Regions from separate parts of the Paenarthrobacter sp. MSM-2-10-13 genome, predicted to be linked through region 2. Evidence: riboswitches for the same ligand, from Rfam matches in the RefSeq annotation. Region 2 holds a riboswitch; each other region holds the start of a gene.

Region 1 (4,924 bases), on a different contig from region 2:
CGAAACCGTGGCCCACGAACCATCCAAAGTGCAGCATGGGCTTGAGTGTAGAACTGCTTTGTCCGTTCACCGCGACCTGATTTCATGCGAAGTTACAGGGGGTCGTACTGGGTCAATTATGCTCCCGGGACGTCACATTTGGGCCCCGCCCATGACGGTATGGATTTCCACATACGGCGTTCGCCTTGTTCCGCAAACACCATGCGTCCGGAATGATCGCTGTATGAGTTCAGCCACCCGCACTTCCGCCAAGGACCGCCTTTGGGGCGTCTGGGCACTCAAGGGGTACAAACGTGAATGGCTGCGGCACGACGCCGTGGCGGGTGCTGCGCTCTTTGCCCTGCTGGTGCCTGCGGGCATGGCCTACGCGCAGGCGGCCGGTTTGCCACCCGTCACAGGGCTCTACGCCACGGTGATTCCGTTGCTGGTTTACGCCGTGGTGGGGCCTTCGCGCATTTTGGTCCTGGGACCCGATTCATCCCTTGCCCCCATGATTGCCGCAGCTATTGTTCCGCTTGCGGCCGGCAGTAGTGAGAGATCGGTGGCACTCGCCGGGCTGTTGGCTGTGTTGATCGGGGTGATCATGCTCGCGGGCTCCGCACTGAATCTCGGTGCCATCACCGGGCTGCTGTCCAAACCCATTAGGCTCGGATACCTGAACGGAATCGCCTTGCTGGTGGCGTTATCGCAGCTTCCGGCGTTCCTGGGGATAGAGGCCGACGGCGACATCTGGCAAAAGCTCGCGAAGGTCACCACCGGGTTGCTGGGCGGCGGGGTCAATGTCACCGCGCTGCTGCTAGGCGTCGGTTCCCTGGCCCTCATTTGGATCCCGCGGCTGCTGAAGTGGAAGGTACCTGGCGTCCTGCTGGCGGTGGTCGGCTCCTGCATTGCAACGGCTGTTTGGGGCCTGAACGACGACGTCAAGGTCACCGGGGTTTTGCCGCAGGGGCTGCCGATGCCCGCGCTCGGCGGCATTGGCTGGGCTGACGCTCTGATGCTGCTTCCCGCTGCGGCCGGTATTGCCCTCATGGCTTTCGCGGACACTGGCGTCCTGTCCCAGACATTGGCAGCGAAGGAAGGAAAGAGAGTCTCGGGCAACCGGGAGATGGCGGCGTTGGGGGCAGCCAACGCAGCCACAGGGTTGTTGGGCGGATTCCCCATCTCCGGCAGTGCATCCAGGACCCCGGTGGCCGTGGATGCTGGTGCCAAATCCCAGATGACCGGGGTGGTTGGTGCGGGGCTGGTTCTGGCTTTCATGCTGCTGGCTCCCGGAGTGACCGGGTACCTGCCTTCGGCCACCCTGGCGGCCGTCGTCATCGCTGCGGCAATTGCCTTGGCCGACCCCGCCGGTGTTAGGCGGCTCTTCAGCCTGAGCCGAAGCGAATCCGTGGTCATGCTGGCTGCGTTCCTGGGCGTTCTCACCGTTGGGGTACTGCAGGGAATCGTCGTAGCCATAGCCTTGGCACTTCTGGACTTTGTTCGGCGGGCCTGGGATCCGTACCGGACAGAACTCGGCGCCGAAGAAGGGCTCCCTGGCTATCACGATCTGGAGCGGCACCCCGAAGGTGAGCGCATCCCCGGACTCCTCATCCTCCGCTTTGATGCGCCCCTGTTCTTCGGTAATGGGCAGGTCCTGACTGCCTTTGTCCGGGAGCAACTGGACGAAGCCCCGGAGGAGACCGCGGACCCGGTTACCCATGTCATCCTCGCCGCGGAGCCCATCACCGGGATCGACACTACGGCGCTGGATGACCTGGTCACATTGGACGAATGGCTGGCCCGCAAAGGCGTGGATTTAGTGTTCGCCGAACTGAAGGGGCCTGTCAAAGACAAACTACTCCGCTTGGGCACTGCAGCCCGTTTTACGCCCGAGCACTTCTTCCCCACTGTGGGCGCAGCCGTGCGCGCACTGAAAAACGCATAAGGGAAGCACCGCCGATTACGCAACATGACGGCCGGACACCAGCCCGCAAGTGCAGCCCAAGGCCCGTGGATGTTACGTTTTTCTTGAGTAATGAGTACCAGCGCGAAGCCCTGACTTGCTGGTCGGCAACCCTCTCTCCGGCGGGGTGCCTCAGGTGACTACTCGGCGTATCGACAACTCGAACTGCAAGCGTGACTGAGGAGCACCAGCTATGCCTGAACCCACTGAAGAAAAACTTTCCTATCGCCTGATTACTGGCCCGGACACCCGTGATTTCTGCGAGCGGATCCACACCGCCCTCGCCGAGGGCTATGTGCTCCATGGCAGCCCGGCTGCCACGTTCAACGGCACGGACGTCATTGTTGCCCAAGCAGTGGTGCTGCCCGCCGCGATCGCCAATGCCGATGCCGCCGTTGCCAGTGCCGTTGACCAGCTTGAGAGCGACGACGACGAAGCAGCATTCGAGGGACACGCATGAGCTACGCAGGTGACCTGACCCCGCAGGATGCGTGGGCCAAACTCGAAGAAGGTGCCATCCTGGTGGACGTCCGCACCGAGGGCGAGTGGGCCCACATCGGTATCCCCGACACCAAAGCCACGGAAAACGATCCCCTTTTCATCCAGTGGAACCTCGCCGGCGGCATCCCCAACTCCCGCTTCATCGAGGACTTGCGTCAGCAGGCACCCGAGGACCACGGCGTTGAGTTGGTGTTCCTGTGCCGCTCCGGTCAGCGCTCCATCTCCGCAGCCATCGCCGCCACGCAAGCCGGTTTCACTGCCTACAACGTCTTGGAGGGCTTTGAAGGTGAACCGGACCGCTATGGTGAGCGCACCGTCAACGGTTGGAAGAACCGTGGCCTGCCGACGAATCTGGGGACTGAGTAAGTGACTTTTAATCCCGATGCCGCCGGTTGGAGCCCTGATACCCAGGCTGTTCGCGGTGGCCTTGACCGTACCAACTTCCAGGAAACGTCCGAGCCCGTTTTTCTGAACTCCGGTTTCGTCTACGAATCCGCTGCTGCCGCCGAGCGCGCCTTCACCGGTGAGGACGAACGTTTCGTATACTCCCGCTACGGCAACCCTTCCGTTGCAACGTTCCAGGAGCGGCTGCGCCTGCTCGAAGGAACCGAAGCCTGCTTTGCGACTGCGTCAGGTATGTCCGCGGTCTTCACTGCCTTGGGTGCCCTGCTGGCTGCCGGTGACCGCGTGGTTGCCGCCCGTTCCCTGTTCGGTTCCTGCTTTGTGATCCTCAATGAGATCCTGCCACGGTGGGGCGTTCACACGGTCTTCGTAGACGGCCCGGACTTGGAGCAGTGGCGCGAAGCCCTCTCCGAGCCCACTACCGCGGTCTTCTTCGAATCTCCGTCCAACCCCATGCAGGAGATCGTGGACATCGCTGCGGTCAGCGAACTGGCGCATGCTGCCGGGGCCACCGTGGTGGTGGACAACGTCTTTGCCACGCCCCTGCTACAACGCTGCGGTGAGCTGGGAGCGGACGTCATTGTTTACTCCGGCACCAAGCACATCGACGGCCAGGGACGCGTCCTTGGCGGCGCGATCCTGGGCACCAAAGAATTCATCGACGGCCCGGTCAAGCAACTCATGCGGCACACCGGCCCTTCACTATCCGCGTTCAACGCCTGGGTGCTAACCAAGGGCTTGGAGACCATCGGACTGCGTGTAAACCACAGCTCGGCATCCGCGTTGAAGATCGCAGAGTGGCTCGAGCAGCAACCCGCCATCAGCTGGGTTAAGTACCCGCTGTTAAAGTCTCACCCGCAGTACGAACTTGCGGCGAAGCAGATGAAGGCGGGCGGCACCGTCCTGACCTTTGAGCTATCTCCTTCGGCCGGACGATCAGCCAAAGAGGCTGCCTTCGCCTTGCTCGACGGTCTCTCCGTCATTGACATCTCCAACAACCTGGGCGACTCCAAATCCCTCATCACCCACCCTGCCACCACCACCCACCGGGCCATGGGACCGGAGGGGCGGGCGGCGATCGGGCTTTCGGATGGTGTTGTCCGCCTGTCCGTAGGGCTTGAAGATGTAAACGACCTCATCCTGGATCTGGAGAAGGCCCTCAAACAGGTCTAACCTTGCTGCCATGAGCGAGAACCATCCCTATCGCCGTGCCGGAGCGGTCATCGTTGCCGGCACGGTGGTGTGGTTCGTAGGAATCTCTCCAGTCTCACGCGTTTACATCACCCCCAACAACGCCGAGCGGCTGCGCATGCTCACAGCCGGACAGCGCGGCTGGATCGTGGGTCAGCACCTTACCGCCGTGGGAACAGTTGCAGTGCCTGTGGGAATCGCCGCCTTTGCCCGCGCTGTTCAGGACCAAGATGCCGTTCAAGGAAACGCATCGCATCGGAGGGCGAGGAAGTGGGCTTTCGGTGCAGCCGCCGCCTTACTCGCGGGCGCCCCGTTCTTCGTCTCAAGCCTCGCCCGGCGAGCATCCGACCTTGAAGGGTTCGCCTACCGCAGGGGATCCAACGCGCCGTTCCTGGCGTACTCCGGGCTGCATGTTGTGGCGTTGGCCGCGCTCGGCGGGAGCCTTCTTTCCTTACCCGCAAGCCGCTGGATTGGTATCACGGCTGCGGCCAGCGCACCCGTTTACGGCGCCATCCTGGCAGTCAAAAAGGACATCCCGCCGTTCTGCTTCTATCTGGTGGAGGGACTCGTCGGCGCCTACCTGATGACGTGGGAAGAACAGGACGCAAAGGCCTCCTGACCCGGGTCAGCATGCGAGGTCGTTCCTGATGCGCGCGGGGGCAGTACCCCGCATTCCGCGTCAGGAGGCCGAGTGGGGACAGGGCTGAGGCCGGCTCCCGGTCCGTTCCGCACCAGTTCCCGCCATCCGCACCAGAGGTATCTGGCGCAAACGGCGGAAACGGGAGCGCCAAAAGCACTAACGGGTGCCGCCGGCTGTCCAAGCAGCGCCAGCGTCAGTCCTGGAAGTACTCGATTTTCGCGCCAATGGTGTTCAGTCGCTCTGCAAGG
Region 2 (4,924 bases):
GAAATTGACCACACCGATGGTGTCCAAGGAGTCTGTGAAGATCTTGTGCACGGTCACGCCGTCGATGGCTTCCAGGCCTTCCACCAAGTAGGAGCGGATGGCGGTTTCATGGGCGTGCCACTCGTCCTGGTCCAACCCGGCCAGCACCTGGGTGGCACGGGCGAGGGTTGCGGCACCCAGAACATTCGGCGAGCCGCCCTCGTGTCGCGCAGGGCCTGCCGCCCAGCTAACGGAGTCCAATCGGGCTTCACGGACCGCGCCGCCACCGGCCAGGTGCGGAGTGCCGGCGTCGAGCCAGTCGGGACGGCCCACCACAACGCCGGCACCGAAGGGGGCGTAGAGCTTGTGTCCGGAGAAGACCACGTAGTCCACGTCTGCCTCGGTGATGTTGATCCGACGGTGCGGTGCGAGTTGGGCGGCATCCACCACAATCCGTGCACCGTACTGGTGGGCCAGGGAAGCAAGCTCTGCGATGGGTAGGATCTCACCGGTGACGTTGGAGGCTCCGGTCACCGCAAGCAGGCTGACACCGCCTTGAGCCAGCTCCCCGCGGAGTTTGTCCAGGGTCTCGGCCAAGGTTGGTGCCGCTACGACGCTGCGGTGCGGGACACCCTGCCACGGAAGCAGGTTGGCGTGGTGTTCGATATCCAGGTACAGGACCTCACCTGCGGGCTTGCCGTCAATCAGCGGAAGGCAGCCGGCCAGCAGGTTCAAGGAGTCCGTGGTGTTCCGGGTGAAGATGACAGAATCATCTGCCCGCCCGCCAACGAATTCGCGGACGATGTTCCGTGAATTTTCGTACACCGAGGTGCTGATCTGGGAGGCGTAGCCCGCGCCGCGGTGGACACTCGCATAGTAGGGAAGGACTTCGTTGAGGTACGCCGAGACGATGGTCAACGCCGGAGCCGATGCCCCGTAGTCGAGGTTTGCGTAGCGAACGTGTCCGCCCTGAATCAGGGGCGCTTGCAACTCGGCGCCGGTAACAGCTGCCAGCGGCCGTGCAGCGGCGGCTGTCTCTGCTGTGGTTTCTGCGGCGAAGGACGGAATGATGTTTGAGTCGAACGTGACAGTGCTCATAGGACCTCACTCAAGAGGGACCCCCCACAGGGAATCCGCGCTTGCCGCATCCGTTCCGGACCGGCCGGGTCGTCACCCGGGGCACCCCACCGCGAATGGAGGGTTGCCGGCCAGCAAACCGGGGTTTAGCGCTGGCACTCGTGACCTGTAAAAAGGCTAAAGCACGTCCGGGGGCCCTTCCAAAGCCGCTGCCGATTGTTAAGCCCTTTATTACGTCGGAGTCAAAATGCGCGTTTTGTCGAATAAAAAACGGCGGAGACCCCCAAAAGGGGGCTGCCGCCGTCGAATATTCCGTTCCTGCTGGTTTGCAGGAGGACTAGAAAAGATCGTCCAAGCCGGGGTTGAGCCGCTTGAGGACTTCTGAGTGAAGGATCGAGTTGGTGGCCAGCGCATTGCCGCCGAAGGGACCGTCTTCGCCTTCCAGGGAGGTGAAACGGCCACCGGCCTCAGTGACGATGGGGACGAGTGCTGCCATGTCATAAAGGTTCAGCTCAGGCTCGCAGGCGATGTCCACTGCGCCCTCGGCCACGAGACAGTACGACCAGAAGTCACCATAGGCGCGCGTGCGCCAAACATCTTCGGTGAGGTCCAGGAATTCGTCAAGATTGCCGCGTTCCTTCCAGCCCGAGAGGCTGGAGTAGGACATGGAGGCGTCCGCCAAACTGGAGACGTTGGAAACTTTGAGGCGCGTGGCCGAGGCGAGGGACCGGCCCATGTAGGCGCCCATGTCCTTGGCGGCCCACCAGCGTTTCCCCAATGCCGGGGCGCTCACAACGCCCACCACAGGTTCGCCGTCGTCCACGAGGGCAATCAACGTTGCCCACACCGGAACACCCCGGACGAAGTTCTTGGTTCCGTCGATGGGGTCGATGATCCAACGGCGCGAGCCGTGGCCGCTGCTGCCGAACTCCTCGCCCAGGACCGCATCACGTGGGCGCGAGCGGGACAGCTGGCCGCGGATAGCTTCCTCAGCGGCCTTGTCAGCATCAGTGACCGGCGTGAGGTCGGGCTTGGTTTCGATCTTGAGGTCCAGTGCCTTGAAGCGATCCATGGTCTGGGCGTCGACTGAATCAGCGAGGACGTGGGCCAGGCGCAGGTCATCGTTGTACGTGGAAACGGGATGGGTCATGCCACCAAACTATCCTGAATCGTTCGCCTCATTGGGGACGTGAAGCCGGTAACGATCAGTTGACGGTGCCCAGTTCCTTGGTCTCTTTCGCCTCGAGTCTTGGGTCTGCACCCAACAGGCGGCGCAGGGAGGCCAACCGTGCTACTCCTGATGGTCCTGCGTGGCCATCGTTCACCCATGCATCCAGCCCGCAATTGGTGGCGGTTGCACTGTGCTTGCAGCCGCGGTCGCAGGTTTCCGTGCCGGGCTCAAGGTCCGGGAACGAATGGAGGATCCGGTCCGGGTCCACATGAGCCAGGCCGAAGGAACGGATGCCGGGCGTATCGATAATCCAGCTGCCGGACGGGGCGTCGTCCAGCTTCAGCGCCAAGGCCGAGGATGAGGTGTGCCGGCCACGGCCCGTCACCGCATTGACGCCGCCCGTGGCGCGCTCCGCCCCTGTCAGTGCGTTAACCATGGTGGATTTGCCGACACCCGAGTGGCCCAGCATGACGGTGACTTTGCCACCTAGATGTGAGCGGAGCTGGGATACGGCGTCCTTGTCCAGCCGGGCTGAGAGTCCATCATCCGAGCGGGCATCAATGCCGCCGGCCTCGGAGTCAGCGGTACGGCTGATGATCACGGGAAAGTCCAAGCTCAGGTAATTGGCAAGGAGCTCCGCCGGATCCTTGACGTCCGCCTTGGTGATCAGCAGCAACGGCTCGATGCCGGCGTCGTATGCCGCAACCAGGGCACGATCAATAAACCCGGTGCGTGGTTCCGGGTTGGCCGCCGCAACAACCACAACAAGCTGATCGGCGTTGGCTACAACTACCCGTTCTATGGGGTCGGTATCGTCAGCGCTGCGGCGAAGAAGTGTCTTCCGCTCTTCCACCCGGACAAGCCGCGCCAAAGTGTCGGGGGACCCGGAGACGTCACCTACCAGCGCGACGAAGTCCCCTGGGACAACGGGATTTCGCCGCAGCTCACGGGCGCGGGCTGCAATCACGATCCGCTCGTTGGCGGAATCTTCGCCAACAATTGCCCGGTAGCGCCCGCGGTCCACAGTGATGATCCTGCCTATCACGGCGTCATCGTGGCTGGGGCGGTCCTTGGTGCGCGGCCTGGATCCTTTTTTGCTGGGACGGATCCGGACGTCGGATTCGTCCCAGGAACGTGCGTCACGGCCCATGGTCAGTTACTGGCCTCATCAAGATCGTCGCTGTCATCTGTTTGCTGCAACATGGCCGCCCACATCTGTGGGAATTCCGGCATGGTTTTTGACGTCGTGGCGATGTCTTCGACTTGTACGCCTTCGACAGCGAGCCCGAGGATCGCGCCGGCAGTAGCCATGCGGTGGTCGGCGTAGCTGTGGACGACGCCTCCATGAAGGGCAGCCGGGCGGATCACCAAGCCATCGGCGGTTTCCTCAGCATCGCCTCCGAGGCCATTGATCTCGGCAACCAGCGCGGCAAGCCGGTCGGTTTCGTGTCCCCGGAGGTGGGCGATGCCGGTCAACCGTGAGGGCCCGTTGGCCAGGGCGCACAATGCGGCGACCGTGGGCGCCAGTTCGCTGGTTTCGTCGAAGTCGGCACCTTTGATCTCGGCCGCGCCGGTCACTGTCAGCGTTCCGTCGTCAAACGTTACTTCTGCACCCATGGCAGCCAGGATGCTCCGCCATTGATCGCCTACCTGCGTGGTGCCGGCAGGCCAATTGGGAATGCGGACGGTGCCACGTGTGGCCAGCGCCGCGGCGAGGAAGGGTCCGGCGTTGGAGAGGTCCTGTTCAATCCGTTGGTCAAAGGCCCGGATGGGGCCGGGCGAGACACGCCAGTGGTTGGGTACGGAGTCGTCCACCGTGACACCCACGCTGCGGAGGACCTCCACCGTCATGGTGATGTGGTCCAAGCTGGGAACGGGTTTGCCCACGTGTTCCAGATGCAGGCCCTCAACGAACCGGGCACCCACCAGCAACAACGCGGAAACGAACTGCGAGGAAGCGCTGGCATCAATCACCAGGTGGCCGCCCCGAACTTCGCCGGTACCGTCCACAGCGAAGGGAAGGGACGACGGCGTCCTGCCGCCATCTGCTGCCACCGGGACTCCGAGGGCGATCAGGGCTTCGATGATGGTCCCCATGGGCCGCTTGCGGGCGTGGGGGTCGCCGTCGAAGACTGTGACGCCGTGACGCAGCGCAGCCAACGGGGGAACGAACCGCATAACGGTTCCTGCGAGCCCGCAGTCGATTGCCGTCTCAGCTCCGGGTGCAGCCGGATCCAACGGAGTAATTTCCAGGTCCGGACCGAAGTGGCCGTCGCCGGGTACCTCCTTGACGGTGGCACCCAGATGCTGGAGAGCTTGGATCATCAGTGCGGAGTCGCGCGAGTGAAGGGGAGCCCTCAACCGTGAGGGACCATCCGCCAAAGCCGCCAACACCAGGAACCGATTTGTTAGCGACTTTGAACCTGGGACCGTCACCGTTGCGTCCACTGGCCCCTTGGCGTGAGGCGCCGGCCACAAGGGCAGCGTGGTGGCGGCTTTTGCTGATTCGGTGTTAGCGGAGGTGGTGCCGGTCATGCTTCCTTATGCTCCAACTGCGTTGTCTACGGCCTTGCGAACTGCTTTGTCTGCGCGCTTGATTTGCTTGCCTGTCACTTTTTTGGCATCGGCCGCCAAGTGTTCTGCCCGCCATGCAATGCTCGGACGGCCGTCGGTATCAACTGCGGCAAGAAGCACGCC
Region 3 (4,924 bases), on a different contig from region 2:
GGTTTGGTGTTCGCGTGGATCTATACCAAGACCAAGCGGGTCATGCCCTTGGTGATTGCCCACGCATTGCTGGACATCGTAGCGTTCGTAGGTTTCAGCCTGTTCGGCAAGGCTATAGGCCTCGGTTAGAGCGCACGTTAAAGGTATTCGGCCGCCATCGCTGGGTGACGTCATTGGCACCCGCTGATGGCGGCCGAAGTTTGGAAGGAACTGCTTTAGATGGTGACGGCTCCGGTAGCGGTTTCGAAAGTGACAGCCAGGATGCCGGGGGTGCCGTGCGGTGCCATCCACTGGACTGCGACATCCTCAAGCGGCTTTTCCACCGGTTCGCCCAACCACTCGGTGACGCGTTCAGCCGAGCCCGCAATGGTGAGGCTGGACATCTTGACGTCGCTCTCGTAAATCCTGGACGGGTGAAGTGAGGGGTCGCCCTCCCACTTGAGCAGGTACGGCACCTGGGGATCGGCGATCAAGCCGAGGATACCAATCTGCTGCCACACCAATTCGCGGCCGTCAGGGAACTTGCGGTTGCCCGGAACGGCGGAGCGGCCAAGGCGGTCCTCGAACGGGGCGAGGTCATCAACGGCGACGCACCAGCCCATCCAACCTCCACCGGCAGCCGACCGTGCACGGACGGCTTGGCCAAAGGGTGCTTTGTCGGAAGCAGGGTGGTCCAGGACCTCCACAACTTCCAGGTATTTGTTATCCGCGAGGGGAATGATCATGTTCCGGGTACCGAAGCGCGGGTGCACTCCGCCCCGGACAGCGTCCACTCCCAATGCCGCGGAAATTCGTTCGGTAGTGGCCAAAAGGCCATCTCGTTCACAGGCGTAAGAGACGTGATCCATGCGCATGGCTTCATCTTGGCACTTTGTGATCAGTGTCTCAGCTAAGTCAAGCCTAACTAAGGTGGGATGTATGTAACTTTCGCTATGGGCGTCATGCGAGGACGCTAAGAGACCGAAAGATTCCATCGGCGTCATAAAGCTGTTCTGACTTCCGGACAGTTCCTAGACTGGCCCCAGTTCAGCTGCACCACACTGCTTGCCAAACCCATGCGTCACGAACAGGAGAACTCCATGCCCCAAGGATGGTCTTTCGAAACCCGCCAAATCCACGCAGGCCAGGAGCCGGACTCAGCCACCGGAGCGCGCTCGCTTCCCATCTACCAGACCACGTCCTTCGTATTCCCCAGTGCCGAGAGTGCCGCCAACCGCTTCGCCCTGGCGGAGCTCGCACCCATCTACACCCGGATCGGCAACCCGACGCAGGATGCCGTGGAGCAGCGGATCGCGAGCCTGGAAGGTGGCCTGGGAGCACTCCTGCTTAGCTCAGGACAAGCCGCGGAGACGTTCGCCATCCTGAACATCGCTGAGGCCGGCGACCACATCGTGGCGAGCCCCAGCCTGTACGGCGGCACCTACAACTTGCTTGCACACACTCTGAAGAAATTCGGCATCTCCGTCACCTTCGTGGAGGACCCGGACAACCTGGAGCAGTGGCGTGACGCCGTCCAGCCGAACACCAAGCTGTTCTTCGGCGAGGTTGTCTCCAACCCGCGGCAGGACGTGCTGGACATCGAAGGCATCGCACGCGTCGCCCACGAGGCCGGCGTGCCCCTGATCGTGGACAACACCCTGTCAACGCCGTACCTCATTCGTCCCATCGAGTGGGGCGCCGACATTGTGGTCCACTCGGCAACCAAGTATCTGGGCGGTCACGGTTCCGCAATTGCCGGTGTGATTGTTGACTCCGGCAACTTCGACTTCGGCAAGGACCCGGAACGCTTCCCCGGCTTCAACACCCCGGACCCCAGCTACAACGGGCTGGTTTACGCCAGGGACCTCGGCAAGGACGGTGCGCTGGGTGCCAACCTCTCCTACATCCTCAAGGCCCGCGTCCAGTTGCTTCGTGATCTCGGCTCGGCCGTGTCTCCGTTCAACGCCTTCCTCATTGCCCAGGGGTTGGAGACCTTGAGCCTGCGCGTGGAGCGTCACGTAGCGAACGCCACCAAGGTGGCTGAGTGGCTTGAAAGCCACGACGACGTCGAATCGGTCGCCTACGCGGGCCTGCCATCCAGCCCGTGGTATGACCGTGGCCGGAAGTACGGACCCAAGGGGACGGGGGCAATCGTTGCCTTCAACATCAAGGGTGGCGTGGAAGCGGGCAAGCGTTTTGTGGATGGTCTGGAACTGCACTCGCACGTTGCCAACATCGGTGACGTCCGCTCGCTGGTCATCCACCCGGCGTCGACGACGCACAGTCAGCTGACCGCGGAGCAGCAGCTTGTTGCCGGCGTCAACCCGGGCCTGGTGCGCTTGTCCGTCGGTATCGAGCACGTAGATGACATCATCGCGGACCTCGAAGCCGGATTCCGGGCTGCCAAGGGCGCCTGACGCCCACGGCTCAACGCACCAGACCGACTGCCGCCCGCGCCGACGAAAATTCGCCGGGCGGCAGTGGCGGGTGCTCGTAGGCGAACGAAGTGACCTTTAACCGTCACACTGTTGTCACATTCTTCGCCAGAACCCCCCTGTGTTTCCTAGACTCTTCGTATTAGGTCATGAGTGCCAGCACACAGCCCCGGCTTGCTGGCCGGCAACCCTCCTCCGCGGTGGGGTGCCCCGGGTGAAGACCTGGCCTGTTCGCACGCAAGGCGACGGGCAAGCGCGAGGTTAAGGTGTCAAAGGAATGACCATTACTGCTACAGCCCTTCCAAAATCCGGAGAAGAAGACGGAACCGTCAAGTACGCCGGCATAGGCCCACTGGAACTTGAAGCCGGCGGATTCCTCCCCGACGTCGTACTCGCCTATGAGACCTGGGGGCAGCTGAACGCGGATGCCTCCAACGCGGTGCTCATCCAGCACGCACTCACCGGCAGTACGCACGTAGCCCGCGGAGCCACGGACGAGGAAGGATGGTGGGAGCAACTCGTTGGTCCGGGTGCCACCATCGACACCAACAAGTTCTTTGTCATCTCCATCAACATCGTGGGCGGCTGTTACGGCAGCACCGGTCCATCATCCGAAGCCCCGGATGGACGCCCGTGGGGCTCGCGATTCCCGCTGGTCACCCTGCGCGACAGCACAGAGGCAGAGTCGCGCCTCGCCGATACCCTGGGAATCGACGCCTGGCACGCCGTATTGGGCGGATCCATGGGCGGCGCACGCGCCCTTGAGTGGGCTGTGACATACCCCCATCGGGTCAAACGCTGCGCAGTCATCGCAGTAGGCGCCTACAGCACGGCCGAGCAGATTGCTTTTGCCCAAGCACAAACCCTGGCCATCAGGCAGGACCCGAATTTCAACAACGGCGACTACTACGGTGGCCCCGCGCCTGAGCACGGTTTGGCTTTGGCCCGGCGCATCGCCCACATCACCTACCGCTCGGCACTGGAGCTGGACGTCCGCTTTGGCCGGCAAGCCCAGCACCAGGAGACTCCGCTCGCCGCCGCAGCATTGGGCGAGCGGGGTCGGTATCAGGTGGAAAGCTACCTGGACCACCAAGGAACCAAACTGGTCCGCCGCTTTGACGCCAACAGCTACATCGCCATCACCGAGGCACTGATGTCCCACGACGTCACCAGGGGGCGCGGATCGTTGGAAGCGGCGCTTTCGGGTGCCACGGCGGATTTCTTCGTGGCGGCAGTGGACAGTGACAGGCTCTACTTCCCGGCCCAGTCCCGGGAACTGGCCGCTGCGCTCCCTGGCGAGGTGCCGGTCCACGTCATTGAAGCGCCGATTGGCCATGATGGCTTCCTCACCGAAATCGGCCAGCTCTCAGCCCAGCTCCGCGAAGCGTTTTTCGCCTAAACGCTGGTGTGCTGACCCTGCTTAAACGGCAAGGAACGTCCGATGCCAGGCAGTTCAGCCATTCATGATCTCGCCGCGCTGCCGCATGTAATCCTCCATGGCGATCTCGCCGTTGCTGAATTTTGTATCCAACTCGGCCAGCTTGCGAGCCCGGTATCCTTGCGGCTCGGACCCGCTCGTCGAGGCGAACGGGGTGGGGGAGGACGGGTTCGACGGCGGCACGGACTGCGGCGCGTCATCCACGGGGCGGATGACGGTGGGCTCGGACGGGTAGCCCGGGTAGCCCGGGTAGCCCGGCGAAGCGTACCTTTGCCCAGGGTAACTCTGTCCCGGGTAATCCTGCTGCTGGTAATTCTGCGGCGGATACCCCGGTCCCGGCAGGTTCTGCGGCGGGTACCCCGGGCCGCGGAAGGTGTCGTTCTGGATCCGGCGCGCCCGGGAGCGGTTGTACATGCGGATTCCGAGGGGAATCAGCCACGAGCAGACGATGATCCAGAAGATCAGATTGTTCACAGTGCAGGCCTCCTAGGTCTCACCCCAGCTTAGTCCTGTGCCCTTGGGCCGTTCCCGCCACGTCACACCAGCGTCACGTCCATGCCCAGGAACCGGCCATAGCGATCCACCTCGGTCTGCAGGGCGGCCTGCTCCTGCGCAGTGGCAGGTCGGTTCATTCGCACGTCCAGCTCGCAGACTCCGCCGGAGAATCCGTGACGCCACCATCCGGCCAACCGGCCATCCAGCAGGACCACGTGCATGGGTCCGTTGTCCTCTGGGAAGTATGGCGCCGTTCCGCCCAGGAAGTGCCGGGACTGCGAGTAGCCCATCACGTACTCGTCGTAGCACTGGATAAGGTCAATGCGCGGGAGCGCAGGGTCCGCAGTCGTCCAGGGATGGTCCCCGCTGGCGAGGGTGTCTACTTCCTCCGCAGCCAGATAATACTCAAGTCCATCGAGCAGAAGGGCGCCCAAGCTGCCGGGAGAGATGTCCTGGGCCACCTGGACTCCACGCTTCACGTCCTCCATGGTCAGCCTGGACCACACCGCACAGTCCTTCACGGTTGCGGGGCCCCGGCTGCTGAAGTATCGCAGCGCCAATTGCCCAAGTGCCTGTT

Evidence for each region. A riboswitch is a leader RNA that binds a small molecule or an ion and turns the genes downstream of it on or off. The one in region 2 is predicted to bind S-adenosylmethionine.
Region 1: another riboswitch for S-adenosylmethionine. It lies ahead of HAV21_RS14470 (DUF1737 domain-containing protein); the one in region 2 lies ahead of HAV21_RS02255 (aminotransferase class V-fold PLP-dependent enzyme).
Region 3: another riboswitch for S-adenosylmethionine. It lies ahead of HAV21_RS21190 (homoserine O-acetyltransferase); the one in region 2 lies ahead of HAV21_RS02255 (aminotransferase class V-fold PLP-dependent enzyme).

Annotation. Positions count from the first base shown of each region.
Region 1 is NZ_JAAOXO010000007.1:96,562-101,485, reverse strand. Features, by position in the region: gene HAV21_RS14480 (NtaA/DmoA family FMN-dependent monooxygenase) at 1-70, opposite strand, end outside; gene HAV21_RS14475 (SulP family inorganic anion transporter) at 224-1,924, shown strand; SAM riboswitch class IV at 2,011-2,122, shown strand; gene HAV21_RS14470 (DUF1737 domain-containing protein) at 2,136-2,402, shown strand; gene HAV21_RS14465 (rhodanese-like domain-containing protein) at 2,399-2,809, shown strand; gene HAV21_RS14460 (O-succinylhomoserine sulfhydrylase) at 2,810-4,018, shown strand; gene HAV21_RS14455 (hypothetical protein) at 4,029-4,655, shown strand; gene HAV21_RS14450 (UDP-N-acetylglucosamine 1-carboxyvinyltransferase) at 4,870-4,924, opposite strand, start outside.
Region 2 is NZ_JAAOXO010000001.1:479,212-484,135, forward strand. Features, by position in the region: gene HAV21_RS02255 (aminotransferase class V-fold PLP-dependent enzyme) at 1-1,077, opposite strand, end outside; SAM riboswitch class IV at 1,110-1,223, opposite strand; gene hisN (histidinol-phosphatase) at 1,394-2,206, opposite strand; gene HAV21_RS02265 (ribosome small subunit-dependent GTPase A) at 2,262-3,377, opposite strand; gene aroA (3-phosphoshikimate 1-carboxyvinyltransferase) at 3,380-4,762, opposite strand; gene HAV21_RS02275 (DoxX family membrane protein) at 4,769-4,924, opposite strand, start outside.
Region 3 is NZ_JAAOXO010000016.1:69,331-74,254, forward strand. Features, by position in the region: gene HAV21_RS21175 (type II CAAX endopeptidase family protein) at 1-129, shown strand, start outside; gene HAV21_RS21180 (VOC family protein) at 216-854, opposite strand; gene HAV21_RS21185 (bifunctional o-acetylhomoserine/o-acetylserine sulfhydrylase) at 1,056-2,396, shown strand; SAM riboswitch class IV at 2,560-2,676, shown strand; gene HAV21_RS21190 (homoserine O-acetyltransferase) at 2,692-3,813, shown strand; gene HAV21_RS21195 (hypothetical protein) at 3,868-4,326, opposite strand; gene HAV21_RS21200 (winged helix DNA-binding domain-containing protein) at 4,389-4,924, opposite strand, start outside.